3 regions of the Gordonia sp. G4 genome follow, and region 3 is predicted to be linked to each of the others. Evidence: predicted binding sites of a transcription regulator. Region 3 holds the regulator's gene; each other region holds the start of a gene.
What was found. The regulator LexA, encoded in region 3, represses DNA repair genes until DNA is damaged. The targets are predictions, from matches to a motif close to CGAACANNTGTTCG.
Positions count from the first base shown of each region.

Region 1 (10,076 bases), 2.2 Mb from region 3:
TGATCAGCGGCGACGCCGCCAACGATCTGATCGGGGTCACACTGGATCCGAACGTGCAGATCCAGGAGTCCAAGGTGGGCTCGTGCGACGTCATCGCCGGGCGCCGGCCGCAAGGCCGGGCACTGCTCGACCTGGTGCGTGCCTACCAGGAGCGGGCCGGGGTCACCGTCGAGACCGACAACCAGCACATCACCGGGAAGGCGGAGGAGTAGATGGGACAGCTGTCCGGGCCATCCGATCCCAGCACCGACGCGCACTGGAACACCCACAAGGAGCGCAAGGGGTTCTTCACCGACACCTCGATCTGCATCGGCTGCAAGGCCTGCGAGGTGGCGTGCAAGGAATGGAACGGCAACCCGCGCGACGGCGACCTCGCCCTCACCGGGATGTCGTACGACAACACCGTCGCCCTCGGCGCGAGCACCTGGCGCCACGTCGCCTTCATCGAGCAGAATTCCGACCGCATCGCCGAGGCCCGCGAGTCCGGGCGTGCGCTCGTCGGACTGGGCATGCCCGCGATGCCCGGCTCCTCGCCTGAAGATCGTTCGTCTCTGCCGACCAGGCCCTCTCCCCTGCCGGCTGAGCCGGCGAGGAGCGAAGCGACGAGCCGAGTCGAAGTCCCCGACACCCCCGAGTTCCGCTGGCTGATGTCGTCGGATGTCTGCAAGCACTGCACCCACGCCGGGTGCCTCGACGTCTGTCCGACCGGCGCGCTGTTCCGCACCGAGTTCGGCACCGTCGTGATCCAGGACGACGTCTGCAACGGCTGCGGGACGTGCGTGGCCGGATGTCCGTTCGGCGTCGTCGAGCGCCGGGCCGACGGCACCGCCGCGCCGACGACCCGCTCCGGCGAACGCAAGGGCGAGCAGCCCGAGGTGCCCAAACGCGGTGTCGCGCAAAAGTGCACGCTCTGCTACGACCGGTTGCTCGACGACGAGACACCGGCTTGCGCGAAGACCTGCCCGACCACGTCGATCAAGTTCGGCGACCACGACGACCTCGTCGACGACGCGCACGCCCGCGTCCGGGCGCTGCACGAGCAGGGCATGACCGAGGCGCGGCTCTACGGCGCCAACCCGAACGACGGTGTCGGCGGCACCGGATCGGTGTTCCTGCTGCTCGACGAGCCGGAGGTCTACGGACTGCCGCCGGACCCGCGGGTGTGCACCGCGGACCTGCCGGCCATGTACAAGCGCGCCGGGATCGCGGCGGCCGGAATGCTGGCCGCCGCCGCACTCTCGTTCCTACGGGGCGGCCGATGACCTCGTCGGAGTTCGACTCCTTCCGTCCGCCGGAGCCGCCCCGGCGGCGCGGCCGGGGTTTCGGCCGTGGCGGAAAACGCAGACCGGGTAGAGGTTTCGGGCAGGGCGACGGCAACCGTGAGATGTCGATGGTGCCCGATGCCGAATTCACCTCGTATTACGGGCATCCCGTCGTCAAGCCACCACCCTGGGACGAGAAGGTGGCCGCCTACCTGTTCCTCGGCGGTGTCGCCGGCGGCTCCGGCGTCCTGGCCGCCGGGGCCCAGCTCACCGGGCGGGACGCGTTGCGCCGCAACGCCCGCCTCGGTGGTCTGGGTGCCGTGGGTCTGGGCGGGATCGCGCTCGTCGCCGACCTCGGACGGCCGGACCGGTTCTACAACATGTTGCGCACGTTCAAGGTGACGTCGCCGATGAGCGTCGGTTCCTGGATGCTGTCGGCGTTCAGCGGGGCACTCGGCGTCGCGGCGGTCGCCGAGGTCGACCGGATGACCGGTGCGCGGCTGCCGCTCGGGCCGCTTCGTGCGGTGTTGCGCGCCGTCGAGGCCCCCGCCGGGCTGGCCGCCGGGCTGGCGGGTCCGCCGCTCGCGGTGTACACCGCGGTCCTGCTCTCCGATACCGCCGTGCCGACCTGGAACGCCATGCACCGGGACCTGCCGTTCGTGTTCGTCAGTTCCGCGAGCCTGGCGTCGAGCGGGCTGGCGCTGGTCACCACGCCGGTCGGTCAGGCCGGGCCGGCACGGACTCTCGCGGCGCTGGGCGTGGTCGGCGACCTCGTCGCGATGCGACTCACGGAGCGACGGATGGACCCGGTCGCCGCCGAACCGCTCCACCACGGAAAGGCCGGCACCCTGCTGCGCTGGAGCGAGCGACTCGCCGTCGCCGGCGGAGTGGGCGCGTTGCTCAGCGGGCGCTCCCGCCCCCTGGCGGTCGTCTCGGGACTCGCACTGCTCGCCGCGTCGGCCTGCACGCGATTCGGCGTCTTCGACGCCGGCATCGAGTCGGCCAAGAACCCCCGCTACACGATCGAACCGCAGAAGCGCCGCCTCGCGGCCCGTCGTGCCGCCGGAATCACCGACGACTCGATCACCACCGGGCCGCCCGCGCCCTGAGCGGTGCCCACTGAGGAGCGCCGCCCCCTGCTGCTCCCTGAGCGCCAGCGCCGCACTCCGCTCCCGAGCGCAAGCGCCACCCCCTCCGCTCTCTATCCGAAAAAGGCGGTCCCCATTGCTCCCTGAGGTGCGAGGAGCGCAAGCGACGAGCCACGAAGGGCCTGGTGAGACACGTTGCGTGACCCTTCGTGGCTCGCTTCGCTCGCACCTCAGGGAGCATGTTTTTCGGACGTTCACGAGTGTTCTTTCGTGGTCCACAACGGCCGCCAGGCCCCCGCTCCCTGAGGAGCGCCCGGAGCTTGCGGAGGGCGCGTCACGAAGGGTCTTGGCGACCGAGTCAGCGAACCCGGATACCCATCCCCGCAACCGTCTCGGCGACCCCACCGCTCCCTAATCCGAAAGAGGCGCATAACCCCTGCTCCCTGAGGTGCGAGGAGCGCAAGCGACGAGCCACGAAGGGTCAGCGCACCGTGATCCCGAAGCCCGCCACCGTCTCGCCGATCACCGGGTAGCCCGGGACCTCGCCGACCACGAGCAGCCCGCCCGAGGTCTGTGCGTCCGCGAGGAACAGCAGGTCGTCCTCGGCGACACCGGAACCGACCGTGAGGTGCGGACGCACCCAGTCGAGATTGCGGCGGGTACCCCCGGACACGAAACCGTCCCGAAGTGCCTGCGCCGCCCCGTCGACCGCGGGCACCGAAGCGCGGTCGACTACCGCGCCGACCCCCGACGCGCGGCACAGTTTGTGCAGATGCCCGAGCAGGCCGAAGCCGGTCACGTCGGTCGCCGCGCGGACGCCGGCCGCGACCGCGGCGCTCGACGCATCGCGATTGAGCGTCGTCATCAGGGCGATCGCCTCGTCGAACACCTCGCCGGTCTGCTTGTGCCGGTTGTTCAACAGTCCGACCCCGATCGGTTTGGTCAGGGTGATCGGCAGCCCCGGCTCGGCCGCGTCGTTGCGCAACAACCGGCCGGGTTCGGCCACCCCTGTCACCGCCATGCCGTACTTCGGTTCCGGATCGTCGATGGTGTGCCCGCCGATCACCGGACAGGCGGCCTGCGCCCCGACGTCGAGACCGCCGCGCAGCACCTCGGTCATCAGCTCCATCGGCAGCACCTCCCGCGGCCAGCCGACCAGGTTGATGGCGACGACGGGGGTGCCGCCCATGGCATAGATGTCCGACAGCGCGTTGGCCGCGGCGATGCGGCCCCAGTCGTACGGATCGTCGACGACCGGGGTGAAGAAGTCGGCGGTGGAGAGCACCGCGACGTCGTCGCGGATACGCACTGCCGCGGCGTCGTCGCCGTCGTCGAGTCCGACGATGATGTCGTCGCCGACCTGGCCGGTGAGTCCCGCGACCGCCTGCTCGAGCTCGCCCGGCGGGATCTTGCACGCGCATCCACCACCGTGGGCGTAGCCGGTCAGTCGGATGGGTGTCTCGCTTCGCACGGTCACCGTGTCGAGGGTAGCCCTCCGGTAATCTCCGATGCTGTCCTCCGGCGATCGCTACCATCGGGCTCATGAGGCAAGCAGACGGCGAGTACTACGTCACGGCCGGCGAGCTGCAGGCGTTCTGGGAATCCGGTCACCACTACTGGTACATGCGGGAGGACGGGTCGACCGACCTGTACGCCGACGAACTCGATATCACCCACGGCTGGCCCATCTTCCTGATGAAGCGCGACGAGGAGTGGTTTGCGAAGTGGGACGGCGATTTTGAGCGTGCCGTCGATGACGATCTCAACCCGAAGTTGATCCGCCACTTCGAGGAACTCATCACCGAGGGCAACTGGCCGCACCGGCAGGACTGACCCGGCCGCACGTCGGATAGGTTGGGACCGCGTGGAGGCGTATGGGTCCTGGTGGGCTCCCCGGTCTTCAAAACCGAGGAGGTCGAGTATCTCGGCCTGGCGGGTTCGATTCCCGTCCGCCTCCGCCAGGGGGGTCGACCGTGACCCCCGCCGGCTGAGCCGGTGACGAGCGAAGCGAGAGCCACCCCCGCCGGCTGAGCCGGTGACGAGCGAAGCGAGAGCCACCCCCGCCGGCTGAGCCGGAGACGAGCGAAGCGAGAGCCCACCCCCGCCGGCTGAGCCGGTGACGAGCGAAGCGAGGAGCCGTGTCGAAGCCCCCCGTCACCGATCCGCGCCGTCGAATTCCGCGAACCGACGCACTGTTGGCCCTGCCCGCGGTGTCCGCGGCGCGTGCACGACTGGGCGACACAGCGATTCGCGACATCATTCGCCAGGCCCAGGACGCGGCCCGCCGCGGCGAGACGCCACCGGATGACGTCGAGCGGATCGTCGTGGAATCGGTCAGCGCGTCGTATGCCTCGTCGATCCGCCCCGTGCTCAACGCCACCGGGGTCGTCGTGCACACGAACCTCGGGCGGGCACCGCTGTCACCCGCGGCGCTCGACGCCGTCGGCGCGGCGTCGGGTTACGTCGACGTGGAACTCGATCTCGAGTCCGGCACCCGGTCGAAGCGCGGGGCGGCCACCCGCAGCGCTCTCCTACGAGCCTGTCCCGCAGCGGAAGACGCGCTGATGGTCAACAACGGTGCGGCCGCATTGGTACTGGCGACGACCGCGCTGGCGGCCGGGCGTGCAGTCGTCATCAGTCGTGGCGAGATGATCGAGATCGGCGCAGGTTTCCGGCTCACCGAACTGATCGCGTCGACAGGCGCCCGGTTACACGAGGTCGGCACCACCAACCGCACCCACGCACGCGACTACGCCGACGCCCTCACCGACGACGACGTCGGAGCAATTCTCAAGGTGCATCCGAGCAACTTCCGGGTCGAGGGCTTCACCAGCGAGACATCGCTCTCCGAGCTGCGCGGCCTCGCCCGGGCGCACGGCGTGCCCGTCGTCGCCGACATCGGCAGCGGACTCCTGCAACCCGACCCGCTGCTGCCCGACGAACCCGACGCCACCACGACACTCGAATCCGGCGCCGACCTCGTCATCGCCAGCGGCGACAAACTCCTGGGCGGACCACAGGCCGGACTCCTCCTCGGCGATGGAGCGCTCGTTCAGCGTCTCGCGAAACACCCACTCGCACGGGCCGTTCGCGCGGACAAGCTGGCACTGGCTGCGATGGAGGCAACCGTCGGCGGGCCACGACCCCCCGTCTGGGAATACCTCCACGCCGATCCCGACAGACTTCGCGTGCGTACCGAATCCCTGGGCACGGCAGTCGGATTCCCGATCGTCGCCCATGACGGACGGGTGGGTGGCGGTGGCGCACCCGGCGTGCCGCTGCCGGGGTGGGCGGTGCGGCTTCCGGTCGCAACGGCCGCCCGCCTACGCGTCGGCGATCCGGCCGTCCTACCCCGCGTTCACGACGACGCGTGTCTGGTGGACCTGCGCTGCGTTCCCGAAGCCGACGACGTGCGGGTACTCGCCGCGATCCGACAGGCTCTGGGCGCGTCGTGAAGTCGCGCTCGTGAAGTACGTGGTGGCCACCGCCGGACACGTGGACCACGGGAAGTCCACACTGGTGCGTGCTCTGACCGGGATCGAGCCGGACCGATGGGAGGAGGAACGACGCCGCGGGCTGACGATCGACCTCGGTTTCGCCTGGACCACACTGCCTTCCGGTGCCGACGTGGCCTTCGTCGACGTCCCCGGCCACGAGCGGTTCATCCCGAACATGCTGGCCGGCCTGGGCCCGGCGCCCGTCGTCCTGTTCGTCGTCGCCGCGGACGAGGGATGGAGCGCCCAGTCCGACGACCACCGTGATGCCGTCGCCGCCCTCGGCATCGAGTACGGGCTGCTGGTCATCACCCGAGCCGACCGGGCCTCGCCCGACCGCGTTCGTGAAGTGATCGATCTGTCGCGTGATCGCCTCAGCCGCACCGGCCTTTCCGATGCGCCGGCGGTCGTGGTGTCGGCGCCCGATCGCGTCGGAATCGACGAACTGCGCACACGGCTCGACGCCGTCTTGGCCGGGACATCACCGCCGTCGACCTCGGGGCGTGTCCGGTTCTGGATCGACCGGGTCTTCACCCGCACCGGCGCCGGCACCGTCGTCACCGGCACCCTATCCGCCGGGACCATCTCGGTCGGCGACACCCTGGACCTGCTCACGGTTGACGGCCGCCGGCGACTCGATGTCCGTGGATTGCAGAGCGAGGGTGCAACTCTCACCAGCGCCGGCCCGGTCAGCCGAGTCGCGATCAATCTGCGCGGCGTCGGCGTCGACGACGTCTCGCGCGGCGACGCACTCGTGACGCCCGGAGCCTGGCACACCTCCGCAGTCGCCGATGTCCGGCGCGTGAGCGGCATGTCCTTCGAGGAGGCACCGGAACACCTCGTCGCACACATCGGCACAGCGGCGCTACCGGTTCGGTTGCGCCCCTTCGACGGCGACCACGCGCGTGTGACCCTCGCCCGTGCCGTGCCGATGTCGCGGGGCGATCGGGTGGTGCTCCGGGATCCCGGCCAACGGATTGTTGGCGGTGGCGTCGTGCTGCACCCCGATCCCCCGGCGCTGACCCGGCGCGGCGACGCAACACGGCGCGCTGCCTCGCTGGCGGCCATGTCCGACGGCGCCGGGGCCGCCGAAGAAGTGCATCGGCGTGGCGCGATGCGCGTCACCGATCTGACGCGACTCGGCCTGGTCGACGACGCCGAGCCCGCTCCCCACGGCGTACGAGTGATCGGCGAGTGGTGGGTCGCCGAAACCTCCCTCACCGCCTGGGCGGAACGGCTTCACGCCGCCGTCCGCGAACTACATCAACGGGACCCGTTGTCGGCCGGGCTCTCTGCGGCCGGCGCACCCGCGCTGCTCGGGCTCCCGGACACGACGCTGCTGGCGACCGTCATCTCGGAAGCCGGGCTGTCATCGTCCGACGGGCACCTGGCAATCCCGGGTCACAAGCCCTCCCTGGGTGATGCCGACGACGCGGTCAGCGCACTGGAGCGCCGGCTCGCCGACCACCCGTTCCGTGCACCCGAGGCCGATGACCTCACCGCACTCGGCTTGGGCGCCCGAGAACTCGCCGCCGCCGAGCGCACGGGCCGAATTCTCCGTTTGCGCGACGGTGTCGTGCTGTTGCCGACCGCCCCCGCCCTGGCGATGCGCATCCTCGCCTCGCTCGATCAGCCGTTCACCACCAGCGCCGCTCGTCAGGCGCTCGGAACCACTCGGCGCGTGGTCATTCCGCTACTGGAGTACCTCGACGCCCGCGGTTGGACCCGCCGTCTTGACGCCGGGCACCGGGAGGTCGTGCGCTGAGCAACGGGCGGTGGTCCTGTCGTACAGGTCGCCGTGTGAATCGCGGGAAGAGCTTCCGTCCGAGGCCCCTACCACACGACACCGACAAGTCGACATCAACGAATAGCATTGCACAGCAGTATGTTTGGCCTTGCCGCACGTCTGGATTGGTGTACACTCGAACCTACATTCGCAGCAACGGTTCTCGGAGGAGGTGACCGTCATGCCCAGCACCGCACACGTCGGTGGCGACTCGACAGCGCCGCAACCGCGTGCCGTTGAGTTGGTGGCCGATCTCCACCGCACCCTCGACAAATTGCAGACCGTGGATCTGTCGCCGTGTACCGATGCCGAACTCGCTGAGGTGGCCGCGGAGACCGAACGCGCCATCGCTCGTCTGACCGTCGCCGGGGACCGGCAGATCGATCAGGCCGTCGCCCGCGACCTGCCACGCAAGGCCGGCTGCCGCACCCTGATGCAGTTCATGACCCACCGGCTACGAGTGTCGAACCCGATGCGCCGCCGTAAGCATATGGACGCCACCGCCCACCGGACCAGCCTCGGCGGCGAGGTCCTCCCACCCGAATACCCCTGTCTCGCCGAAGCGTTCGCACAAGGCACGGTCGGCACCGCGCACGTCCAGGCCGCATTGGACGTCCTCGACCGCATCCCGGGCACCATCGACCACGACATCAAGGTCGCCGCTGAACGACAGATGGCCGAAATCGCCGAAGCCCACACGCCTGCCGAGATCACCCGGCTCGGCGCGCGGCTGCTCGCCCATCTCGACCCCGACGGCACCCTGGCCGACGACACCGACCAGAAACGACGCCGCGGCCTGTGGATCGGTCGGCAACGCGCCGACGGCACCGCCAAGATATCGGGCACCCTGACACCCGAACTCGTCGCCCGGCTGACGATGATGTTCGCCGTCTGGGGCAAACCCGGACTCAACAACCCCGACGACCCGCAGTCGCCTCGCGGACCGGCCGGCACCGCCGACCCCGACGCCCTGGCCTCGGCAGCCGACCGCGACGGCCGCACTCTCGCCCAGACCAATCACGACGCCCTCGACGCCGCACTGGCCGCAGGCTTCGCCGACGGAACACTGGGAACCTCGCACCGAGGCCTGCCCGTGCAACTGATCATCAAAGCCGACCTCTCCGACCTGACCCGCGAAGCCGGACTCGCCACCACCGCCACCGGAACCCTGCTGCCCATCCGGGACTTGATCGCGATGGCCGCCGACATGCAACCCTGGCTCGCGATCTTCAAAGACGCCACCACCGTCCCCCTGCACTTCGGACGGGGCAAACGCCTCGCCACCCGCGAACAACGCCTGGTCTCCTTCGCCCGACCCGACGGCGAGGTGTGCTCGGCTCCCGGGTGCGATCAGCCCGCCACCCAGGTCGAGCTTCATCACGCCGAACGAGACTGGGCCAAGGGCGGACTCACCGACATCGATGACCTCGCACCGGCCTGTCCCCGCCACAACCGCATGGTCGGCGACCAACCCGGCCAGTACACCACCCGGATCGTCCGGTCCGGGCCAGACGAAGGCCGCTGCGCCTGGCGACTCAACGTCGAACCCGGCGCACCGCCCAACCCCGAATACATCAACCGCCGACCCGACATACCCAAGCGGTTGCAGGCCCACCTGGCACAGGTGCGGCGAGAGATCCACGGACGCACCACGTCCGGCGACGAGCCACGCCCACATGACGCGCGCCGCTCATGGCTGAAAACCAGCCACGTCATCGACGTCCGACCACCCCGACCCGGACCACGCACGCCCCGGCCCTCCCTCGTCGAAGCACACCTCATGGAGTTACTCGCCACCTCGTGAAGTTCGCCGGCTCATCCGCGGTGGTCAGCGCGTGAGGACCACCTTGCCGATCGCCCCTCCGGATTCGGAGACTCGGTGCGCTGTACGAAGATTCTCGATCGTGAAACCAGCCAGTTCACGGTTGACAGTGCTGCGAATCTTGCCGGCGTCGACGAGTTCGGCGACCCGGCCGAGGATCTCGTGTTGTGAGTCGTCTTCCGGTGCGAACAACGGCTTGGAGAACATCAACTCCCAATGCCAACTCTGGCTCTTCTGCTTCAGCGGGAGGGTATCGAGACCTTCGGGCTCGTCAATGGCGACGACCTGACCGTGTACACCCATGATGTCGGCATAGGACTCGACATTTCCGTCCGAGTGGGGCGAGAAGATGTAGTCCACACCGCGCGGAGCGTATGCCCGCACGTCCTCGCGCAGGCGTCTCGGGTCGACGACGTGGTGGGCACCGAGTCCTCGCGCCCATTCCTGCGACTCAGGCCGTGACGCGGTTGCGATCACGGTGAGATCAGTCAGGGTCCGGGACAACTGAATGACCATCGAGCCGACGCCCCCGGCACCCGCCACCACGACGATCGTTCCCGAGTCCGCGGAATTGACCCGCAGCTTCTCGAACAACGACTCCCAGGCAGTGATCGTGGTCAACGG
Region 1 covers NZ_CM173442.1:666,416-676,491, forward strand. Annotated here, with positions in the region: gene fdh (formate dehydrogenase) at 1-212, shown strand, start outside; gene AC3B5T_RS02760 (4Fe-4S dicluster domain-containing protein) at 213-1,262, shown strand; gene nrfD (NrfD/PsrC family molybdoenzyme membrane anchor subunit) at 1,259-2,371, shown strand; gene selD (selenide, water dikinase SelD) at 2,832-3,821, opposite strand; gene AC3B5T_RS02775 (hypothetical protein) at 3,893-4,183, shown strand; tRNA gene AC3B5T_RS02780 (tRNA-Sec) at 4,217-4,311, shown strand; gene selA (L-seryl-tRNA(Sec) selenium transferase) at 4,489-5,805, shown strand; gene selB (selenocysteine-specific translation elongation factor) at 5,816-7,609, shown strand; gene AC3B5T_RS02795 (HNH endonuclease signature motif containing protein) at 7,812-9,434, shown strand; gene AC3B5T_RS02800 (zinc-binding alcohol dehydrogenase family protein) at 9,459-10,076, opposite strand, start outside.
Region 1: a site for LexA is predicted at 7,768-7,781, ahead of AC3B5T_RS02795 (HNH endonuclease signature motif containing protein). Genes of this name have one in related genera too.

Region 2 (10,076 bases), 2.0 Mb from region 3:
TCGTTGTTGCCGTCGAATCGAGCGCGTCGCTCGGCATCGGTTCCCGGCAGCGACGCGAAGCCGGACTCCACGACCTTGAGGAGAACACCGGAATCCGATGGCGTGATCCAGAACTCGACGAGCGTCGAATCCGATTGCGGATCACCGGCATCGGCCAGCCATCGGAATGCCGCGTACCGCGGCTCGTCGAGTTCGACGGTGCGGAATGTGAAGGCGCCATGGACCGGGTCGTGGATGGTCGACAGGTCGCCGTCGCGATCGATCCGGTGATCGGTGATCGCCTTGTCGTTGATGAACCACCCCGGCTCGCTGACCAGAGACCAGACCCGCTCGGCGGGTGCGTCGATCGCGATCTCGCGCTCGATTCGGTCGAATTCGACTGCCGCCGAACCGGTCACGTCGTGTGTATCCGTGTTCTCACTCATCAGTGCTCCCTCGATGCGGATTTGTTTAGTGCAACCCCATGGTTGCACTAAACACGTCACGGCGCAATGGTTCGGAGCTGACATGACCACCCACCCGCTATTCGGGGGAGAGTCTGTCCATCGATGGTGGGTGTGTGGCCGCTGACCCGTAACGGCCGGCCACCGCTAACCCCCGCCCGCGATCAATTCGCGCACAGTCGACGGAAAACAACGCACAGTCGACGAAGAACGGAGCCCGGTCAACGGAGAACGGCGCACGGTCGATGGAAAGAGGCGTCCAGTCGAGTGGGCGCCGGGGTCATTGGTCAGTCCACGAGCTCGGCGAGCCGGCGAATCGCGAACTCGTAGCCGCGGATGCCGTAACCGACGATCACCCCGGCCGCGATCGGCGACACATAGGAGTGATGCCGGAACGCTTCACGTCGGTGCACATTGCTGATGTGCACCTCCAGCACGGGAACATCGGGAATGACGAGTGCGTCGGCGAGCGCCACCGAGGTGTGTGTCCAGCCGCCGGGGTTGATGACGATGCCGCTGATCTTGCCGACCGATTCGTGGATCCAGTCGAGCATCTGGCCCTCGTGGTTGGTCTGCGCGGCGCGCACCCCGAAGCCGAGCTCGGCGGCGGTGCGCTCGGCCAGATCGACCACGTCGGCGAGGGTGTCCGAGCCGTAGACGGCGGGCTCCCGGGTGCCGAGGGTGTTCAGATTGGGACCGTTGAGCAGCAGGATCGGCAAACGGTCTGGCTTCTCGGCGTCGGACATGGCGTTCACCTTACTGGCCCTGACCTGCCGGTCGGCGCCCCCCGGCGAGCCGGTGGAGACGCGGTCGCGCCCGCACCGCCACCGGCCGGGGCGAGACGGCCCAAGGTCTACCATCTCTCTTTGTGCCAGCGCAGACCGTTCGACGAGCGAGGATCGTCGCCATCGTCACCGGACTGCTCGGGTTCTTGCTCGCGCTCGCGACACCGCTCATGCCGGTGTCGCAGCGAACGGCCGAGATCGACTGGCCCCAGAACGGGCAGATCGGTTCGGTCTCCGCCCCGCTGATCGGCTACACGCCCGTCGACCTCGACGTGTCGATCCCCTGCAGCGCGGTCGACGACCTGCCCCCCGGCGGCTCGGTGCTGCTCTCCACCACGCCCAAGCAGGCATCCAAGTCCGGTGAGCGCGGCCTGTTCATCCGCAAGACCGGCGCCTCTGACGCTCCCGCGGACCGGCAAGGCGTCGAGGTGGTGGTCCGCAACGTCTCGCTGGTGTCGGCGACGCTGCAGGACATGCGCGAGCAGGGTTGCCGCGAGATCGTCGTGCACGCCGACTCCGATGCGGTCACCGCCGAATTCGTCGGCATGACCAGCGGCACCCAGAACGAGGACGGCGAGGACGAACCGCTCGCGGGCACGACCGAGGACAAAGAAGCCTTCAAGTACTGGCCCGACCAGCGCCCCCAGGTGACCGGCCTCTTCACCGACCTGTCCGGACCCGCCGCCGACATCGCGGGGCTCGACGCCCACGTCACGATCGACTCTCGCTACAACACCGCCCCGACCATCTCGAAGTGGCTGGTCGTCATCGTCGGAGTGGCCTCGACGCTGCTCTCGCTTTCGGCACTGGCAGCGCTCGACTCCACCGACGGCCGCCGCCATCGCAGGATCTTCCCGGCCCGGTGGTGGCGGCTGAACGCGCGCGACTACGTGGTCATCGGCGCACTGATCGTGTGGCACATGATCGGGCCCAACACCTCCGACGACGGCTACCTACTGACCATGTCGAGGGTGGCGCAGGACAGCGACTACACCGCCAACTACTTCCGGTGGTACGGCGCACCCGAGGCACCCTTCGGCTGGTACTACCAGGTCTTCGGTCTGCTCAGCCACGTCTCGGTCGCCAGTCCGTGGATGCGGCTGCCTGCGCTCCTGTGCGGAATCCTGGTGTGGCTCATCGTCAGTCACGAAGTGCTTCCACGCCTCGGCCGCGCTGCGCTGACCCGGCCGATGGTCGCCTGGACGGCGGCCTTCGCCTTCCTCGCGTGCTGGTTCCCCTTCAACAACGGACTTCGTCCCGAACCGATCATCTGCCTCGGCGCGCTGCTGACCTGGTGCTCGGTCGAACGTGCCATCGCCACCGGTCGCATGCTGCCGGCCGCCGTCGCCTGTCTCATCGGCGCGTTCAGCCTCGCCGCCGGGCCGACCGGCCTGCTCGCCGTGGCCGCGCTGATCGCCGGCGCCCGCCCGATGATCATGGCGCTGATCAAGCGCGCCCGCGTCGTCGCCGAGCTGTCGTCCGCCGAGTCGAACTCCGCCGCATCGCCATCCGAGGAGCCGGCCGCCGGCGCCCGCGACGGCCGGCGCTCGCTCCGCTGGTCGTTCGTCGCGCTGATCGCGCCGATCCTGGCCGCCGGCACCTTCGTCGTCTTCGTCGTGTTCTCCAACCTGACCCTGCGGTCGTTCGCCGAGGCGTCGAGCATGAAGTCGGCGCTGGGGCCGTCGATGAGCTGGTACAACGAGATCGGCCGCTACTCGGCGCTGTTCGCCTTCTCCGCCGACGGTTCGATCGCGAGGCGTTTCGCGGTGCTGGCGATGATCCTGGGCCTGGTCGTCTCGGCCGCGGTGCTGATCCGCAAGAACCGTATTCCCGGCACCGCCATCGGCCCGACGCGCCGCATCGTCGCGATCACGTTCGCGTCGCTGGTCTTCCTCATGTTCACGCCCACCAAGTGGACCCATCATTTCGGTGTCTTCGCCGGTATCGCCGCCGCACTCGCCGCGATCGCGGCGATCGCCGCCAGTCAGCAGTCGATGCACTCGCGACGCAACCGCACCCTGTTCTGCGCACTCGTCCTCTTCATCGGCGGACTCGCGTTCACCGCCCCGAACTCCTATTACTACTACTCCGCATGGGGCATGCCGTGGGGCGTCGAACAGGTCACGATCGGCGGCGTCATGCTCGGCAGCGTGCTGCTCTACGCCGCGCTCGCGCTGCTGCTCGTCGCCCTGTGGTTCCACTTCCGTGAGCCGTTCACCGGGACCGATCCACACGTCGAGGAGTCCACTGCCGACGACACCTCGCACCAGCGCTGGTACCGGCGGCTGGGTGCCTCGATGGCGGCCGCTCCGCTGGCCTACCTCGCGTTGGCGGTCGTCGTCTTCCAGATCGTCACCGCGATCTTCGCCGGCATTCACCAGAGCTCGTCGTACTCGGTGCCCCGCTCCAACTTCGCCGCGGTCGCGGGCAACCCCTGCGGCATGGCCGACAAGGTCTGGGTGGAATCCGATCCCAACCGCGACATGCTGCGCCCGGTCGATCCCACCCTGCCGAATCCGCTCGGCGGACCGCCACCGGCACCCGGCACCTCACCGACCACGTCGGGGTTCTTCCCCAACGGCGTGCCGACGGCGCTGGAGTCGACGGCCAGCGAGGGTTCGCTCGGCGTGCTGTCGGGAGACGTCTGGCAGTCCCCCGACATCGTCAACTCCAATCCCGGCGGCACCGGCGGCGGCGAGATCGCCGAACCCGGGATCAACGGCAGCACCGCGGCGCTCCCCTTCTTCCTCGACCCGGCCGAGACCCCGGTCATGGGTAGCTACTCCAAACTCGACCAGGTCCCGGCCCGCCTCACCTCCGGCTGGTACGCACTGCCGCCGGACTGGCGGGACCGCCCGCTGCTCACGATGTCCGTGGCAGGCGAGTACGACAACCCGAACGTGATGCTCGAGTACACCGCCGAGCCCATCGGCCCCGACACCCGCGACGCCGACCTCGAGGCCGCCGGCGACACCGAGCTCATCGATCCCGGCCCGCGCCCGTCGTGGCGCAACCTCCGGTACAACACCGACGAGCTCCCGTCGGACACCACCGCGGTGCGGATCGTCGCGACCGACGACAACCTCGCCGAAGACCGGTTCATCGTGCTGACCCCGCCGCGGATCCCGCAGATGGACACCCTCCAGGACGTCGTCGGCGACACCGACCCGGTCCACATCGACTGGACGTCTGGTCTGGCATTCCCGTGCCAGCGTCCGTTCACCCACGACGTCGGCGTCGCGGAGATCCCGAAGTGGCGCATCAAGCCCGGATCCGACCTGGCAGCCGCGGTGTCCGCGTGGCAGAACAGCTTCGGCGGCGGCCCGCTCGGCTGGATCGAGGTCTCGCAGCAGGCGACGGCGCTGCCCACCTATCTGATGGCCGACATCGGACGGGACTGGGGCGCCCTCGAACGCTACGAGCCCTACGGCGACGTCGACACGCTCGCCGAGATCGAGACGGGAACGGCCACCCGCAGCGGGCTGTGGAGTCCCGCGCCGCTTCGGCACTGACGATTCGGCGGCGCCGACGACCGGTCGCCGTGGTGGTGGTCGGCCAGGCGAGCTGCTCTCCAGTCACCAGTGGTCGGCGAGTATGCGTGTGAGGGCTGCTTCGACTGGGGTCAGGGGTTGGGTGGTGAGGTGCTCCGGCGGTGCCGGTGGGTGGACGAGTTGTCGGTAGGCGAGTTCGAGGCGTCGGCCGCGGTCGCCGTGGCCGATGGCGTCGGGGCGCGCCTGGTCTGGGCGCGCCTGGTCGCCGGGCCGGGTGGTCGGTCCGTGAATCTCGTCGCGCACGGTGTTCAAATGTTCTGTGAACCGCCGGGGTATGTCGGGCCGGCGGTTGAGGCGGTCGGGGTTGGGTGGTGCGCCGGGTTCGGCGTTGAGTGTCCAGACGCATCGGCCTTCGTCGGGTCCGGACCGTGCGATGCGGGTGGTGTACTGGCCGGGCTGGTCACCGACCATGCGGTTGTGTCGTGGGCAGGCGGGGGCGAGGTCGTCGATGTCGGTGAGACCGCCTTTGGCCCAGTCCTTGTGGGCGTGATGGAGTTCGACGTGGGTGGCGGGTTGATCGCACCCGGGTGCCGAGCACACTTCGCCGTCGGGGCGGGCGAAGGAGACGAGGCGTTGTTCGCGGGTGGCCAGACGTTTGCCCCTACCGAAGTACAGCGGTACGGCGGTGGAGTTCTTGAAGATCGCCAACCACGGTTGAACGTCGGCGGCCATGGCGATGAGGTCGGGGATGGGTAGCAGGGTTCCGGTGGCGGTGGTGGCGAGGCCGGCTTCGCGGACGAGGTCGCCGAGGTCGGCTTTGATGATCAGTTGCACGGGCAGGCCGCGGTGCGATCTCCCGAGCAGTCCGTCCTCGAGGACAGCCTTCAGTAGCGCGTTGAGCGCGTCGTGGCTGATCTGAGCGGGGGTGCGGTCGTCGCGTTCGGCTGCGGCGGCCAGTTGTTCGGGGTCGGCCTCTTCGACCGAACCGGTCGGCGAATCTGGATCACCTGGGTTATTCATGCCGGGCTTGGCCCAGACGGCCAAGAGCATGGTGACGCGGGCGGCAAGTTCGGGGGTGAGGGTGCCGGTGAGTTTGGCGGTGCCGTCGGCGCGTTGGCGGTTGACCCACAGGTTGCGGCGCTGTTTGTGGTCGGTGTCGTCGGCCAGGGTGCCGTCGGGGTCGAGGTGGGCGAGCAGGCGCGCGCCGAGTTGGGTGATGTCGGCGGGGGTGTGGGCTTCGGCGATCTCGGCCATCTGTCGTTCAGCAGCGACTTTCACATCGTGGTCGGTGCCATGTGGGATCTGGTCGAGGACGTCGATGACGGCTCGGACGTGGGCGGTGCCGACCCGGCCGTCGGCCAACGCCTCGGCGAGGGTGGGGTGTTCGGGTGGCAGCGCTTCGCCGGTGTGGGTGAGGTGGGTGGCGGTCGCCTCACGCTGGTTGTTGCGGCGCATCGGGTCGGACACCCTCAGTCGGTGGGTGATGAACGCAGTGATGGAGCGGTATCCGGTGCGATGGGGTAGGTCGCGGTCGGCGATGGTGACCATCTGCCGGTCACCGGCGTAGGTGAGGCGGGCGATCGCTTTCTCGGTGTCGGCGGCGACGTCGACGAGTTCGGTATCCGAACACGCGCTCAGGTCGACGGTCTGTAGTTCACCGATCAGCCGGTGCAGTTCGGCGAGGAGTTCGGGCGCCCGCGACGTGGGCAGCGAACCGTCGATGTGCGTGGTGTCGGCCATGACGGTCACCCCCCGAGAACCGTAGCTGCGAATGTACGTTCGACTGTACACGAAAGACGGGCAGTCGGCAGCTCGAAATATGCTGTCCAACAACTCTTTTCCTCCCTAGAGCGACCACTCTCGATTGTCGGTGGTTGCTGGTACCCTCCGCCTGCGGCCAAGGATCTGAGCGGTCCTGCGGTGCGGGACCCTTCGTGGCTCGTCGCTATCGCTCCTCGCACCTCAGCCTGAATCCGTGGATGAGGTTCTGGTCGGGTGAGGTCGCGGTGTTTGAGTGTCTGATTGTGTTGTGGGCGTGTGGGATTCGCTGATCTTGTGTCAGCTTTTTCACTGGGGTTCCTGGTCGTGGGTGGGCATGTGAGGGTTGAGGGGTCAGGTGGTGTTCACCGCGGCCCACAGGGCGGTGAAGGCGTGTTGGGTTGGCCAGTGGCGGGGTAGGTGCAGGACGGGTGTTCGTGCTGGTCGGGCTAGTCGGGCGGGTATCGCGATCAGGGTGCGGCGCAGCGTCGCCCCGCGCGCGGCGCGCAGTCTGGGGGTGGCGGTGAGTGCGGCGAGGGTGCGCATCAGGTTGTGGCTGATGGCGGTCAACGCCAGCCAGGCGGCGTTGGCGCCGAACATCCCGGAGGGTAGGTGTGCCAGTGGTCCGTCGATGAGGTCGGCGAACACGGTTTCGATGATGGCGTGGCGGCGGTGGTTGATGTCGGCGGTGACGGTGTCGTCGGTGGTGTTGGTGAAAAATGCGTGGTATCGCCAGGCGGGCATCAGGGTGTCGGTGTTGGCGGGGTGGTGGGCTTTGACCCGGCGCACGATGAGTCGGGCGGTGACCGGCTGTGATGACTGGGGTTGCACGGTGTGCAGGGTTTCGGCGACTTCGGCCTCGGAGATCAGTTCGCCGGTGTCGGGGTCGGTGACCGCGCCGGGGTAGTGCACCGGGGTCCAGGCGTCGTCTCCGATCGCGGTGATGGCGCGGGTGATCGCGGTGTTGGTGCGCAGGACCAGCGAGAACGTCGCTGCGAGGCGTTGGCAGGTGCGCATCACCGCGGCGGTGCCATAAGCGGAGTCGCCGCGTACGGTGATCTCCCCGCTTGCCCCACACTGCCGTGCAGTAGTGAGGGTTTCAGCGATCATCTTCGCGGCCCCGCTACCGGAGGCGCAGCGGCCGGCGCGCAGCCAGGTGTTGGCAATCACCGGTGGATGATCGGGTGCGGACAGAGTGGTGATCAGCGGGGACAGACCTTTGCGCAGGAGTTCACGTCCAGCGATCTTGGCGTGCCCGTAGGAGGCTCCGGCCTTGTGGTAGCCGTAGACCGGGCGCAGTAGCGAGTCGATGTCGACAAACACCCGGGACCCGTCGGTGGGTAACAACCCTGCCCGCGCGCACATCGCTGGTAGTGCCCGGGTCATCACCGCGTTGAGTTGTCGGGCATGGCCGGGGGTGAACTCACGCAGGGTTTGTCCGATCGTGGCTGGGGCGTACACGTGGTCGAACAGGCGGGTGTGCCCACCACTGCGAACCATCCCGAGGTCGTCGATGCTGTCAGCACCGCAACAGAATCCGGCGATCACGGTCAACAGTTTCGCCTCGAGGTTGGCCCCGGCCGAGGCGACCTGGGTGGTGCCGAGATCGACCCGGTCGTCCAGCAGAGACGCCAACCCGGTCGACTCGGCCACCGCCATGACCGGTACCAGCCCGGCGTGCGACACCAGGTTGTCGTCGTCGAAGACAGCGGATGTGGCGGTGAACTTGTGCGATACTTTCACTGAAAGTGCCTTCTGAGCTGGAATGTTTTGTGTCTCAACACCACCAATCATTCCAGCTCAGAGGGCATTTTCGCGTTATCGACACCCCGCACCTATCCACGGATCCAGGCTCAGGGAGCAGAGGGCCACCGCCTGCGCTCCTCACCTCAAGGGAGCAGAGGGCCACCGCCTGCGTTCCTCAGCCCAGGGAGCAGAGGGCCACCGCCTGCGCTCCTCGCACCTCAGGGAGCAGAGGGGGCCACCGCCTGCGCTCCTCGCACCTCAGGGAGCAGGAGCACCGCCTGCGCTCCTCAGCTCAGGGAGCAGTGGTACCGACGGTCACGCACCTTGTCGAGCAGGGCTGCGGGGTGGGCCCTAGGTGGCCCGGGGCACGTCGCTTACGATGAGGCACCGTGCCTGTGACAGCCCCGACCTCGCCAGAGGATCCCGCAGAAACGTCGTCGTCGGGGCCATCGACCAGGATCTCCGCGGGCACCGCCCGGTGGATCGCGACAGTGGCCGGGATCGCGGGCATCGTGTTGTGCGCCCTCACCCCACTACTCCCGGTCAAGGCCGTCGACGCCGGTTTCGCGTGGCCGGCCGGACAGGACCTGGGCGCCGAGAGTTCGTCGGTGATGGCGCCACTCATCGCGCAGACCCCGCAGACCCTCGAGGCCCGCATCCCGTGCGCGACGCTGGCGTCCGCGGACGACGGCGTGGTCCTCGCGACGATGCCGACCAACGCGCCGAAGTCGAAGTCGTCGTCGTTGTGGGTCACCGCCACCGACGCCGCGATCACCGTGACCTTCCGGAACAGCCTCGCCGCCACCGCCGCACGCGCCGACCTGGACCGATGCCGGGAATTGCGCATCTTCTCCGCACCCACCGGTCCGGGCGCCCAGTTCGTCGGGCTCGGCGAGTCGACGACACTGCCGCCCGACCGCCGTCCGCAGGTCGACGGCATCTTCAGCAACCTGAGCCCCGAGCAGGCACGCGCCGCCGCTGCCGACGGCCTGCGCGTGCAGGTGGACATCGACAATCGATACGAGTCGTCCCCGTCGATCCTCAAGATCGTGGTGACGGTGCTCGCTGTGCTGTCGGTTCTCGTCGCCGTCGTCGCACTGGGACTGCTCGACCGCATCGGCGGGTACCACCGGCGGATCGGCGCACGGACCCGGTCCTGGTGGCATTCGCTGAAACCCCGGGCCACCGACCTGATCGTGACCGCGATCCTCCTGGTCTGGAGCGTCCTCGGGGCCGGCTCGCCCGACGACGGTTACATCCTCAACATGGGCCGGACCGCCGACGGCTTCGGCTACCTCGCCAACTACTACCGCTTCTACGGCATCCCCGAGGCGCCCTTCGACTGGTACTACAGCTTCCTCGCGGTGTGGTCGTCGGTCTCGCCGTCGGTGCTGTGGATGCACATCCCGCAACTCGTCGCCGGGCTCGTGTCGTGGTTCGTCCTCAGCCGCGTGCTCCTGCCGCGCCTGGGTCCGGCGGTACGGCGGAGTTCATGGGCGATCTGGGCGGCCGCCATGACGTTCACCGCGTTCTGGTTGCCGTTCTGCAGCGGGTTGCGCAGTGAGGGGATCATCGTCCTGGGTTCGCTGCTCACCTGGTGGGCCGCCGAACACGCCATCGCGACCCGACGACTCCTTCCGGCAGCACTCGCCGCGCTCGTCGCGGGTTTCACCCTCGCTCTGGCCCCGCACGGCGTCGTCGGTGTGGCCATCCTGCTGGTGGCGGCCCGCTCGCTGCTGCACATCCTCATCGATCGGCGAAAGCGACTCGACGGCTCCGTCTGGACGACGACGCTGACCCTCGTCGCGCCGATCGCGGCGGCCGGGATGCTCGTCCTGATCGTGGTGTTCCGG
Region 2 covers NZ_CM173442.1:1,880,224-1,890,299, reverse strand. Annotated here, with positions in the region: gene AC3B5T_RS08285 (SRPBCC domain-containing protein) at 1-425, opposite strand, end outside; gene aroQ (type II 3-dehydroquinate dehydratase) at 731-1,189, opposite strand; gene AC3B5T_RS08275 (arabinosyltransferase domain-containing protein) at 1,312-4,740, shown strand; gene AC3B5T_RS08270 (HNH endonuclease signature motif containing protein) at 4,804-6,459, opposite strand; gene AC3B5T_RS08265 (IS1380 family transposase) at 6,832-8,220, opposite strand; gene AC3B5T_RS08260 (arabinosyltransferase domain-containing protein) at 8,613-10,076, shown strand, end outside.
Region 2: a site for LexA is predicted at 6,488-6,501, ahead of AC3B5T_RS08270 (HNH endonuclease signature motif containing protein). Genes of this name have one in related genera too.

Region 3 (10,076 bases):
GGTCCGGGGTCTGGTCCGAATCGCTACGTACCGGCGAGCTCTCGGCCTTCGCGGTCGACACCGCCGTGTCCGCGGTCGCCGGGGAAGCGGTTGCCGGGGCAGCCGGAGCCGGCGGCGCGGGATCGACGGCCTCGTTGACCAGCTCGATCACGCGCTCCTCGTTCTCCGCCGCGCGCAGCGAGGCCACGAAGTCGGGCCGGACGAGCGAGCGGGCCAGCGAGCTGAGGAGTTTCATGTGCGCGCTGGCACCACCTTCGGGGGCGGCGATGAGGAAGACCAGGTCGGCCGGCCCGTCCGGTGCGCCGAAGTCGACCTTGCGGGACAGTCGCGCCATGGCGAGACTGGCCGCGGTCACCGACGCGGTGCGGGCGTGCGGGATGGCGATGCCGCCGGGAAGTCCGGTCGCGGACTTGGCCTCCCGGTCGAGAGCGGCCCGCGCGAGATCGGCGGGATCGGTGGTCCGGCCGGCCGCGGCGAGCGCATCGGCCAGGGTCGTGATGACGGCGGCGGGATCGCCGCCGGCGTCGACGTCGAGACTCACCGTCTGTGCGGTGATGATCTGCTCGGTCATGGGATGTCCTTCGGTGAACGGGGTGGAACAGGGCGGGGGTATCGGGCGGGCGGTCCGGGTTACGGGATGTGGCGTCAGGTCATGCGGGCGGCTCCCGACAGTTCGGTCACCCGGACGCCGGGGAGGTCGAGGTGGTCGGGAGTCGGAGCCTGTGTTCCCGCCAGTGAGGCAGCCGCGGCGCCATACGCCACCGCAGACCGGAGGCACTCGGCGGGCGAGGCCCCGGTGCTCTGTGCGATGAGGAAACCGGCGAGCGAGGAGTCGCCCGCGCCGACGGTGCTGCGCGGGACGATCGGCGGAGGCGTCGCCGACCAGGCGCCCGACGCGGTGACCAGGACGGCGCCGGCGGACCCGAGCGTTGCCAGGACGTTGCCGCCGATCTCCTCCGCGATCGTGGTCGCGGCCTCCACCACGGGTCCGAGATCGTTGCGGGAGAGAGCGTCTCGGAGTATGGCCGGGTCGGCGCCGGTCAGCTCGGCGAGCTCGTCCTCGTTGGGTTTGATCAGGTCGACGCGACCGGCGACGACGGCACGGAGCGGAGCGCCGGAGGTGTCCACCGCGACCCGGCATCCGGCGAGGACGAGGTCGTCGGCGATCGAGCGGTACCAGTCATCGGGAACGCCGGGCGGCAGCGAGCCGCAGAGGGTGACCCAGTGCGCGGAGTCGGCGTGAGCGCGGACGAGTCCGACGAGTGCTTCGCGATCCTGCGTCGTCAGGGCGACGCCCGGCGCGTTGATCTTGGTGGTCGTCCCGTCCGACTCGGCGATGGTGATGTTGGAGCGGACCTCGCCGTCGACGGGCACCGCGTCGTAGGGGAGTCCGAGGTCGTCGAGTGCGGTGCGCAGCGGATCGCCCGACCGGGCGGGGAGCAGGGCACGGGTGGACAGACCGGCGGCCGCGACGACGCGGGACACGTTGACACCTTTGCCGCCGGGTTCGGTACGGACCACGCCGGCACGCTGCACCTCGCCGCGGGCGAGCGGTGCGCCGAGTTCGAGGGTGCGGTCGAGGCTCGGGTTCGCGGTGACCGTCACGATCATGCGATCACCACCTCGACGCCGCGCGCGGACAGGGCCGCCGAGAAGGCCGGGTCGATCCCGGAGTCGGTGATGAGGACGTCGACGTCGTCGAGCCCGGCGAACGAGGACAGATCTTCGCGGTCCATCTTCGAGCTGTCGGCGAGCACCACGACGCGTTGTGCGGCCGCCACCATCGCCGCCTTCACCGCCGCCTCGTCGGGGTCGGGGGTCGACAACCCGTGGGACTCGCTCAGACCGTTGGTGCCGAGGAACGCGGTGGTGACGCGCAACCGGCGGAGTGCGTCCACCGTCTCGACGCCCACGGTGGCCTGGGTGAGACCGCGGACGCGTCCGCCGAGAGCATGGAGGCCGTCGGGATGGGTGCCGGCCAGCAGACCGGCGATGGGCAGGCTGTTGGTGAACAGGGTGAGTCTCCGATCCGGCGCGGTGGCCTCGGCGGCGCGGTAGGTCGTGGTGCCGGCGTCGAAGAGCACGGAACCGCCGTCCGGCGGCAGGAAGCGGATCGCCGCGCGGCCGATCGCGGTCTTCTGTTCGATCTGGCTCGACTCGCGCTCGTCGATCCCGAGTTCGCCCAGAGCCCGCATGACCTCGGCGCGGACGGCACCTCCGTGGACACGCTGCAAATGCCCGGCACGCTCCAGAACGGCGAGGTCTCGACGGACGGTCTCGCTGGTGACGTCGAATTTCTCGGCGAGCGCGGCCACGGATGCCCGCCCCGCGACGCGCACCTCGTCGACGATCGCCTGTTGTCTCTCCTCGGCGTACACATCGCTCCGATCTGAAGGTTCCAGCCACCCCGCTTGTTGAGGCGTGTGGGATTGGATGTTGTAGTAATTGTGTTTACGCCTGTTTGTGTTGACAAGTCAAGCACTTTTTGTAACGGTGGTCACATCGATAGTCGAGTGAGAGGCAAGACGATGGCGCAGATCCTGACAGGGACCCCGGTGGTCGGCGGACTGGCGCACGGTCCGGCGCTGTGGCCGGGCGAGCGGCCCGATCACTCGCCGGAGACGCTCGGCGTCGGCGTGGAGATCCCCGAGGAGCGCCGCGCCGACGAGGTGACGCGCTTCGCCTCGGCTGCCGGGGCCGTCGCTGCGCGACTGCGCACGCGCGCCTCCCAGAACACCGGGGTGGCCGCGGAGGTGCTCGCGGCGACCGCGGGGCTGGCCGAGGACCGGGGATGGATCGGTTCCGCGACGGCGCTCATCACCAAGGGCGCCTCCGCCGAAGCCGCGGCCGTCGCGGCCACCGAGCAGTTCGCGGCGGTGTTCACCAAACTCGGCGGGCTGATGGCCGAGCGGGTCACCGATCTCAACGACGTCCGCGACCGCGTGCTCGCCGAACTGCTCGGCCTGCCCGAGCCGGGTGTGCCGACACCGCAGGTGCCGTCGGTGCTGCTCGCCGACGATCTTGCGCCCGCCGACACCGCCGGCCTCGACCCGGCGAGCACGATCGCGCTCGTCACCCGATTGGGCGGCCCCACCAGTCACACCGCGATCATCGCGCGGCAGCTGGGGATCCCATGCGTCGTCGCGGTCACTGATCTGGCCGAGATCGAGCCCGGCACAACCGTTCTCGTCGACGGAACAACCGGTCGCATCGAGGTCGAGCCCGATGCGGACACGGCCCGGGCACGCGTCGAGGAGGACCGGCGACGCGCCGAGGTCGTCGCCGGCTGGACGGGTCCGGGGCGCACCGCCGACGGCGTGGGTGTGTCAGTGCTCGCCAATGTCGCCGACGGATCGTCGGCACGGGCCGCGGCCGGACACCCCGTCGAGGGTGTCGGACTCTTCCGCACCGAACTCGCCTTCCTCGAACGCGCAGACGAACCGTCGGTGGACGAGCAGGCCGGGATCTACCGTGAGGTCCTCGGTGCTTTCGACGGGCGGAAGGTGGTGATACGCACCCTCGACGCCGGCTCGGACAAACCGCTCCGCTTCGTGACGCATCCCGACGAGTCCAATCCGGCGCTGGGGGTCCGTGGGGATCGAATCGCCCTGGCGCATCCCGAGATCCGCGCACATCAGCTCGACGCGATCGCGCTGGCCGCCGTCGGCTCGAAGGTCGCGCCGTGGGTCATGGCGCCGATGATCGCCTCGCCGGCGGAGGCGCGGGTGTTCGCCGCGGAGGTCCGGGGTCGGGGTCTGGTCGCGGGGGTCATGATCGAGGTGCCCGCGGCGGCGATCCTCGCCGAGGCCGTGCTCGCGGAGGTGGACTTCGTGTCCATCGGTACCAACGATCTGACGCAGTACACGATGGCGGCCGATCGGATGTCGGCCGATCTCGCCGGGCTGACCGACCCGTGGCAACCCGCCGTGCTCAGCCTGATCGCGGGTGTTGCCGCCGCGGGTGTCCGACAGGGAAAGCCGGTCGGGGTCTGCGGTGAGGCGGCCGCCGATCCGAATCTCGCCTGCGTCCTCGTGGGTCTCGGGGTGACCTCGCTGTCCAGTGCGCCCGCCGCGGCCGCCGCGGTGGGGGCCAGGCTCGGTGCGGTGACCACACAGGACTGCCGTGCTGCCGCCGACGCCGCGCTGGCCACGTCCGATCCTGCCGCGGCGCGCGAAGCGGCCGCGGCAGTGCTCGACCGTTCGGTCGGCGGAGAGGTCAGATTCGCCGCATCACGGTGACGACCTTGCCGAGGATCACGGCGTCGTTGCCCGGGATGGGATCGAACAGTTCGTTGTGCGGCATCAGCCACACGTTGGCGCCCTGACGCTTGAAGGTCTTCACCGTGGCCTCGCCGTCGATCATCGCCGCGACGATGTCGCCGTTGTCGGCGACGTTCTGCTGCCGGACCACCACCCAGTCGCCGTCACAGATGGCCGCGTCGATCATCGATTCGCCCACGACGCGCAGCAGGAACAGCGAGCCCTCGCCGACCAGCTCGCGAGGAAGCGGGAACACGTCCTCGACCGCCTCCTCGGCCAGGATCGGACCACCGGCCGCGATACGACCGAGGACCGGCACGAAGGTCGGCTCGGGTAGTTGACCGGCCGAGGGGGTCTCCGGCGACGGCGGCTCGCTCGGGGCGATGTTGACCGCGCGGGGCCGGTTCGCATCTCGCTTGAGCAGGCCCTTGCGTTCCAGCGTTCGCAGCTGGTGGGCGACCGACGATGTCGAGGCGAGCCCGACCTCGTCGCCGATCTCGCGGATGCTGGGCGGATAACCGCGCTCGCGAACCGAGCGGCGGATCACCTCCAGGACCCCGAGCTGTCGCGGGGTGAGTGAGGCCTCGGCGGCGGCGACGTCGATCGGGGCCTCGTCGTCGACTCCCCGCGCTCGGCCGCGCCTGTCGCCGGTGTCACTCATGTTCAGTTCCTCTCGTCTTCGGAACGTGCAGGTAGATGGCCCGTGGGATGTCCGGTGGGGATGTTCAGCCGGGTCCGAGCCTAGCGGAGTGCGACCCTCACCTCAAACATTTGTTCGATGTGTCGCGAGACTTTGTCGGTGCGCCGTGCTACAAATTCGAACATCAGTGCATCGAACACCTGATCGAAGTTCGAACACCGACAGCACCACACACCACACCAGAAGATCTCACCCAGAGGATCTCGCACCGAACACTCGGAGGGCACCATGCGCACCGACACTCTCGTCGCTCCCGTCCGTACCGACCGTCCCGACACCGTTCGGGCGCGTACCGATCGCGCCGATCGCGTCCGGACCCGTGCCCCGCTGTCCGACGGTCGCCGCCCGGTCGACAACCGGCCGGCAGGCAACCGTCCGGCGGGCGGGTCACCGCTGACCCCGCGTGTCGGCGCCACGAGCTGCGGCTCGGCGGTGGGGTCCAGGGGCCGGGGCCCTCTCGCGCCGGATGCCGCGGTGTTCCGTCGCCGTCGCCGCACCGCGGTGGCGGTCCTCGCCGGCGTCGGGCTGGCGTTCGTCGTGTGGGTGTTCGGCGTCGTCGGCCAGAACTACTCGGACTCGATGACCCCTGCCGCCGTGAGTGCGGAGGTCGTCCACGTGCGCGCGGGGGACTCCCTGAGCACGATCGCCGGCCGGGTGGCGCCGGAGATGCCGCGCGAGATCGTGATCGACGAGATCGTCGCGATGAACGATCTGCCCACGAGTGCGCTGCAGGTGGGCCAGCCCCTGCTCACCCCCCGGTACCGCTGAGGCCGGGCGGTATCCTCGATGTCACAGGGGCCGGCCGAGAAGCGGCGGGGCGCACGGATTCGGTGCGTTCCAGCGTCCCGCGACCTGCGTGAGGACACGATGCGCTGCCCCTTCTGCAAGAACGACGACACCAAGGTCATCGACTCGCGTGTCGCAGACGAAGGGCAGGCCATCCGACGCCGCCGCTCGTGCGTGGAGTGCGGCCGCCGTTTCTCGACCGTGGAGAGCGCCGTGCTCGCCGTGGTCAAACGCAACGGTGTGACCGAGCCGTTCAGTCGCGAGAAGGTGATGCGCGGTGTCCGACGCGCCTGTCAGGGCCGACACGTCGCCGAGGACGCACTCGCCCAGCTCGCCCAGCAGGTGGAGGACACCGTGCGCGCCAGCGGATCGGCCGAGATCCCCAGCAACGAGGTCGGTCTGGCGATCCTGGGTCCGCTCCGCGATCTCGACGAAGTGGCGTACCTGCGGTTCGCCTCGGTGTACCGGTCGTTCGACTCGGTGGAGGATTTCCAGCGCGAGATCGACGACCTGAAGTCGGCGTCCGGCGGGCGGGCCGACACCGTCTCAGCCGAGCCGGTCCAGAGCTCGTAGGACCCGTTTCTCCGAGACGGGAAACGCGGTACCGAGACGCTGGGCGAACAATCCCACGCGTAGTTCCTCGACAAGCCACTGCGCTTCGTCGTCGACGATCGCCCGTCGGTGTTCCGGCACCTGTTCGAGTCGTTGGGCCCACCGTTCGACTACTCGATCGATGACCGCCACACCGGCCTGGTCGCGCGATGCCGACCCGGGCAGCGCCTCCAGACGTGCCTGCGCACCTTCGAGGTAGCGCGGCAGGTTCTCCAGGTGCCGTCGGGCGGTGGCTGCGACGAATCCGTCGAACACGAGGTGGTCGATCTGCTCGGCGACGTCGTCGGCGGCCAGCGAACCGGCGTGCCGGTCGATCGCCGCCCGGACCGGCGCCATTCGTTCGAGCGCCGCGACGGCGAGCGAGAAGTAGTCCGGTGCGGCCTCGGTGATCCGTGGCCGGATACGCTCCAGGAAGCCCGAAAATGCCTGTGGTGAGCGAAGAGCCGTCAGCTCGGCGTCGTCGACGCCGGCGACGGTGTCCCGGATGGCCCGTCGTGTGCAGTCGGCGAGCAGCGCCTCGGTGTCCGCATACGGGCTCTGGCTCAGGGCGAGTCGGGCCGCCGGGCCCAGGGATCCCGCGATTCGCTTGTGCAGCGGTGGTATCGCCAGATCGAGGAGGGCGACGATGCCGCGACGCAGCAGCCGGTCGCGGGTCTCGGGAGTCGCAGCGTCGACGGCGAAGACGCCTCGCGTGCGTCCCTTCTCGTCGGACACCGCGTCGATCGTCGGGTACCTGGTCAGCCGTTGTCCGGCGACGTCGACCGTCTTCTGGTCGGCGAGCGTGCCGATCCCGTCGGCGGTCCAGTTCCGGTACAGCGTGCGTGACACCGTTCTCGGTGCCGCCGGCGTCCGGGTCTGCTGTAGCTCGGACAACGAGTCGGCCCGGGCGATGATCTGTCCGGATCCGTCGGCGACCGCGAAATGCATCCGAAGGTGTGCCGGTACCCGGTCGGTGTCGAAATCGGCTGCGGTGACCGTCATCCCGGTGATCGCGGAGAGTTCGCGAGCGAGCCCCGCGGTCAGCGGTTCCTTGCGCGGGGTGAGCCGGCCGAGGGCCGCCTCGGCGAACCGTTGGGCGGGGGACATGCTCTTGCGCAGCTGTTTCGGCAGGGTCTTGACCAGCGCGGTGGCCAGTTCGGTACGCATCCCGGGGACCGACCAGTCGAAGCCGACCGGGCGGATGTGGGGGAGCAGTGCCTGTGGGATGACGACCGTGACCCCGTCGTCGGGTGCGCCGGGCTCGAACCGGTACCGCAGTTCGAGTCGTGTGTCGCCCTGCTGCCATGCGCCGGGGTAGTCCGTCGGAGCCACCTCGGTGCCACCCGTGACGTCTTCGGGACGCAGGTCGAGCAGATCGGGCTCGGCGCGCCGGGCCTTCTTCCACCAGGTGTCGAAGTGACGTGCGGAGGTGATGTCGGGCGGTAGGCGCCGGTCGTAGAACTCGAAGAGCTGATCCTCGGTGATCACGAGACCGCGGGTGCGCGTGCGGTTCTCGACATCGGTGGCGGCGTCGAGGAGATTGCGGTTGCGCTCGAAGAACCCGTGTTGCGTCCGCCAGTCACCCTCGACCAGGGCGTGCCGGATGAACAACTCGCGCGAGACCTCCGGGTCGATGGGGCCGTAGTCGACGCGCCGACGGGCGACGAGGGGGACCCCGTAGAGGGTGACGCGCTCGTAGGCCATGGCCGCGCCGCGTCGGGCGGACCAGTGCGGCTCGCTGTGGGTGCGTTTGACCAGGTCGCCGGCGAGGCGCTCGGCCCACAGGGGATCGATACCGGCGACGGTGTGCGCGAAGAGCCGCGACGTCTCCAGGACCTCGGCGGCCATGATGAAGGCCGGCGGCTTCTTCGCGAGGGACGAGGCGGGGAAGATGAGCAGTGTCGTGTTGCGCGCGCCGGTGAACTCGCGGCCCTCGGTGTTGCGGGCGGCGATGTTGCTCAACAACCCGGACAGGATGGCCCGGTGGACGGCGTCGGCGTCGAGCTCGGTCGCCGCGACCGACCAGTCGAGGTCCTTGACGATCTCGGTCAGCTGTCGATGGAGGTCCTGCCATTCCCTGATGCGCAGGAAGTGCAGGTACTCACGCTCGCACATCCGACGGAAACCGCTGCTGGACATCGCTTTACGCTGTTCGCCGAGGTATCGCCACAGCTCCACGTACGACAGGAAGTCCGACTGGGGCACGACGAAGCGCCGGTGCTGGGCGTCGGCGGCCTCGCGGTGTTCGGCAGGCCGTTCCCGGGGGTCGGGGAGGGACATCGCGGCGGCGATGACGAGAAGGTGATCGAGGCAGCCGAGCTCGTGCCCGGCGATGAGCATCCGGGCGACCCGGGGATCGACCGGAATCCGCGACATCGACCGGCCGATCGGGGTCAGTCGCGGGGGGCCGCCCTCACTCGGGACGGTGATGGCGCCGAGTTCGGTGAGAACACCCATCCCGTCGCGGATCGCCCGGTCGTCGGGCGGTTGGACGAACGGGAACTCGGCGATCTCACCGAGCTTGAGGGAGGTCATCTGCAGGATGACGGCGGCGAGATTGGTGCGCAGGATCTCCGGGTCGGTGAACGCAGGCCGGGACTCGAAGTCGTTCTCGCTGTAGAGGCGGATACACACACCCGGCGCGACGCGACCGCAACGACCGGCGCGCTGCCGGGCGCTGGCCTGCGACACCGGTTCGATGGGAAGGCGATTGACCTTCGTCCGGGTCGAGTATCGACTGATCCGGGCGGTGCCGGTGTCGATGACATACCGGATGCCGGGCACGGTGACCGAGGTCTCGGCCACATTGGTCGCCAGCACGATCCGGCGCCCGTCGGAGGGGGCGAACACCTTCTGCTGCTCGGCGATCGACAACCGCGCGTACAGCGGCACGATCTCGGCAGCCGGCCCCTTGCCGCCGACGGTGCGGCGACGCAGCGCGTCCGCGGTCTCCCGGATGTCCCGTTCGGTGGGCAGGAACACGAGGATGTCGCCGCGGCCACCCGCCCACAGTTCGTCGACGGCGGCGTCGATGCCCTGGATCTGGTCGAGGTCGGCGTGTTCGCCACCGCCGGCGTCGTCACCGTCGTCGGGCCGCTCCTGCAGGCTCAGCGGACGGTAGCGGATCTCGACCGGATAGGTACGGCCCGACACCTCGATGACGGGGACCGACGCCGAGGGGGTGCTGAAATGCCGCGCGAACCGGGCCGGTTCGATCGTCGCCGAGGTGATGATCACCTTGAGATCCGGCCGCCGGGGCAGCAGCCGGCGCAGGTATCCGAGGATGAAGTCGATGTTGAGGCTGCGCTCGTGCGCCTCGTCGATGATGAGGGTGTCGTAGCGGCGCAGCATCGGGTCCGTGGCGATCTCGCGCAGCAGGATGCCGTCGGTCATGACCCGGACGAGGGTGTCGGCACCGGACCGGTCGGTGAACCGTACGGAGTAGCCGACCGCGTCGCCGAGTTCGGTCTCGGTCTCGTCGGCGATGCGTCTGGCGACCGAGCTCGCCGCGATCCGGCGGGGCTGGGTGTGGCCGATCGACCCACGGATGCCGCGGCCGAGTTCGAGGCAGATCTTCGGCAGCTGGGTGGTCTTTCCCGAGCCGGTCTCGCCCGCGATGACCACGACCTGGTGGTCACGGATCGCCGCGGCGATCTCGTCCCGGGCCGCCGAGACGGGGAGCTCGTCGGGGAATCGAAGGACCGGTACGCTCGCCCGTCGCCGGTCGAGACGGGCATGTG
Region 3 covers NZ_CM173442.1:3,929,459-3,939,534, forward strand. Annotated here, with positions in the region: gene AC3B5T_RS17670 (PTS fructose transporter subunit IIABC) at 1-571, opposite strand, end outside; gene pfkB (1-phosphofructokinase) at 646-1,611, opposite strand; gene AC3B5T_RS17680 (DeoR/GlpR family DNA-binding transcription regulator) at 1,608-2,378, opposite strand; gene AC3B5T_RS17685 (phosphoenolpyruvate--protein phosphotransferase) at 2,529-4,238, shown strand; gene lexA (transcriptional repressor LexA) at 4,216-4,920, opposite strand; gene AC3B5T_RS17695 (LysM peptidoglycan-binding domain-containing protein) at 5,188-5,727, shown strand; gene nrdR (transcriptional regulator NrdR) at 5,827-6,318, shown strand; gene hrpA (ATP-dependent RNA helicase HrpA) at 6,292-10,076, opposite strand, start outside.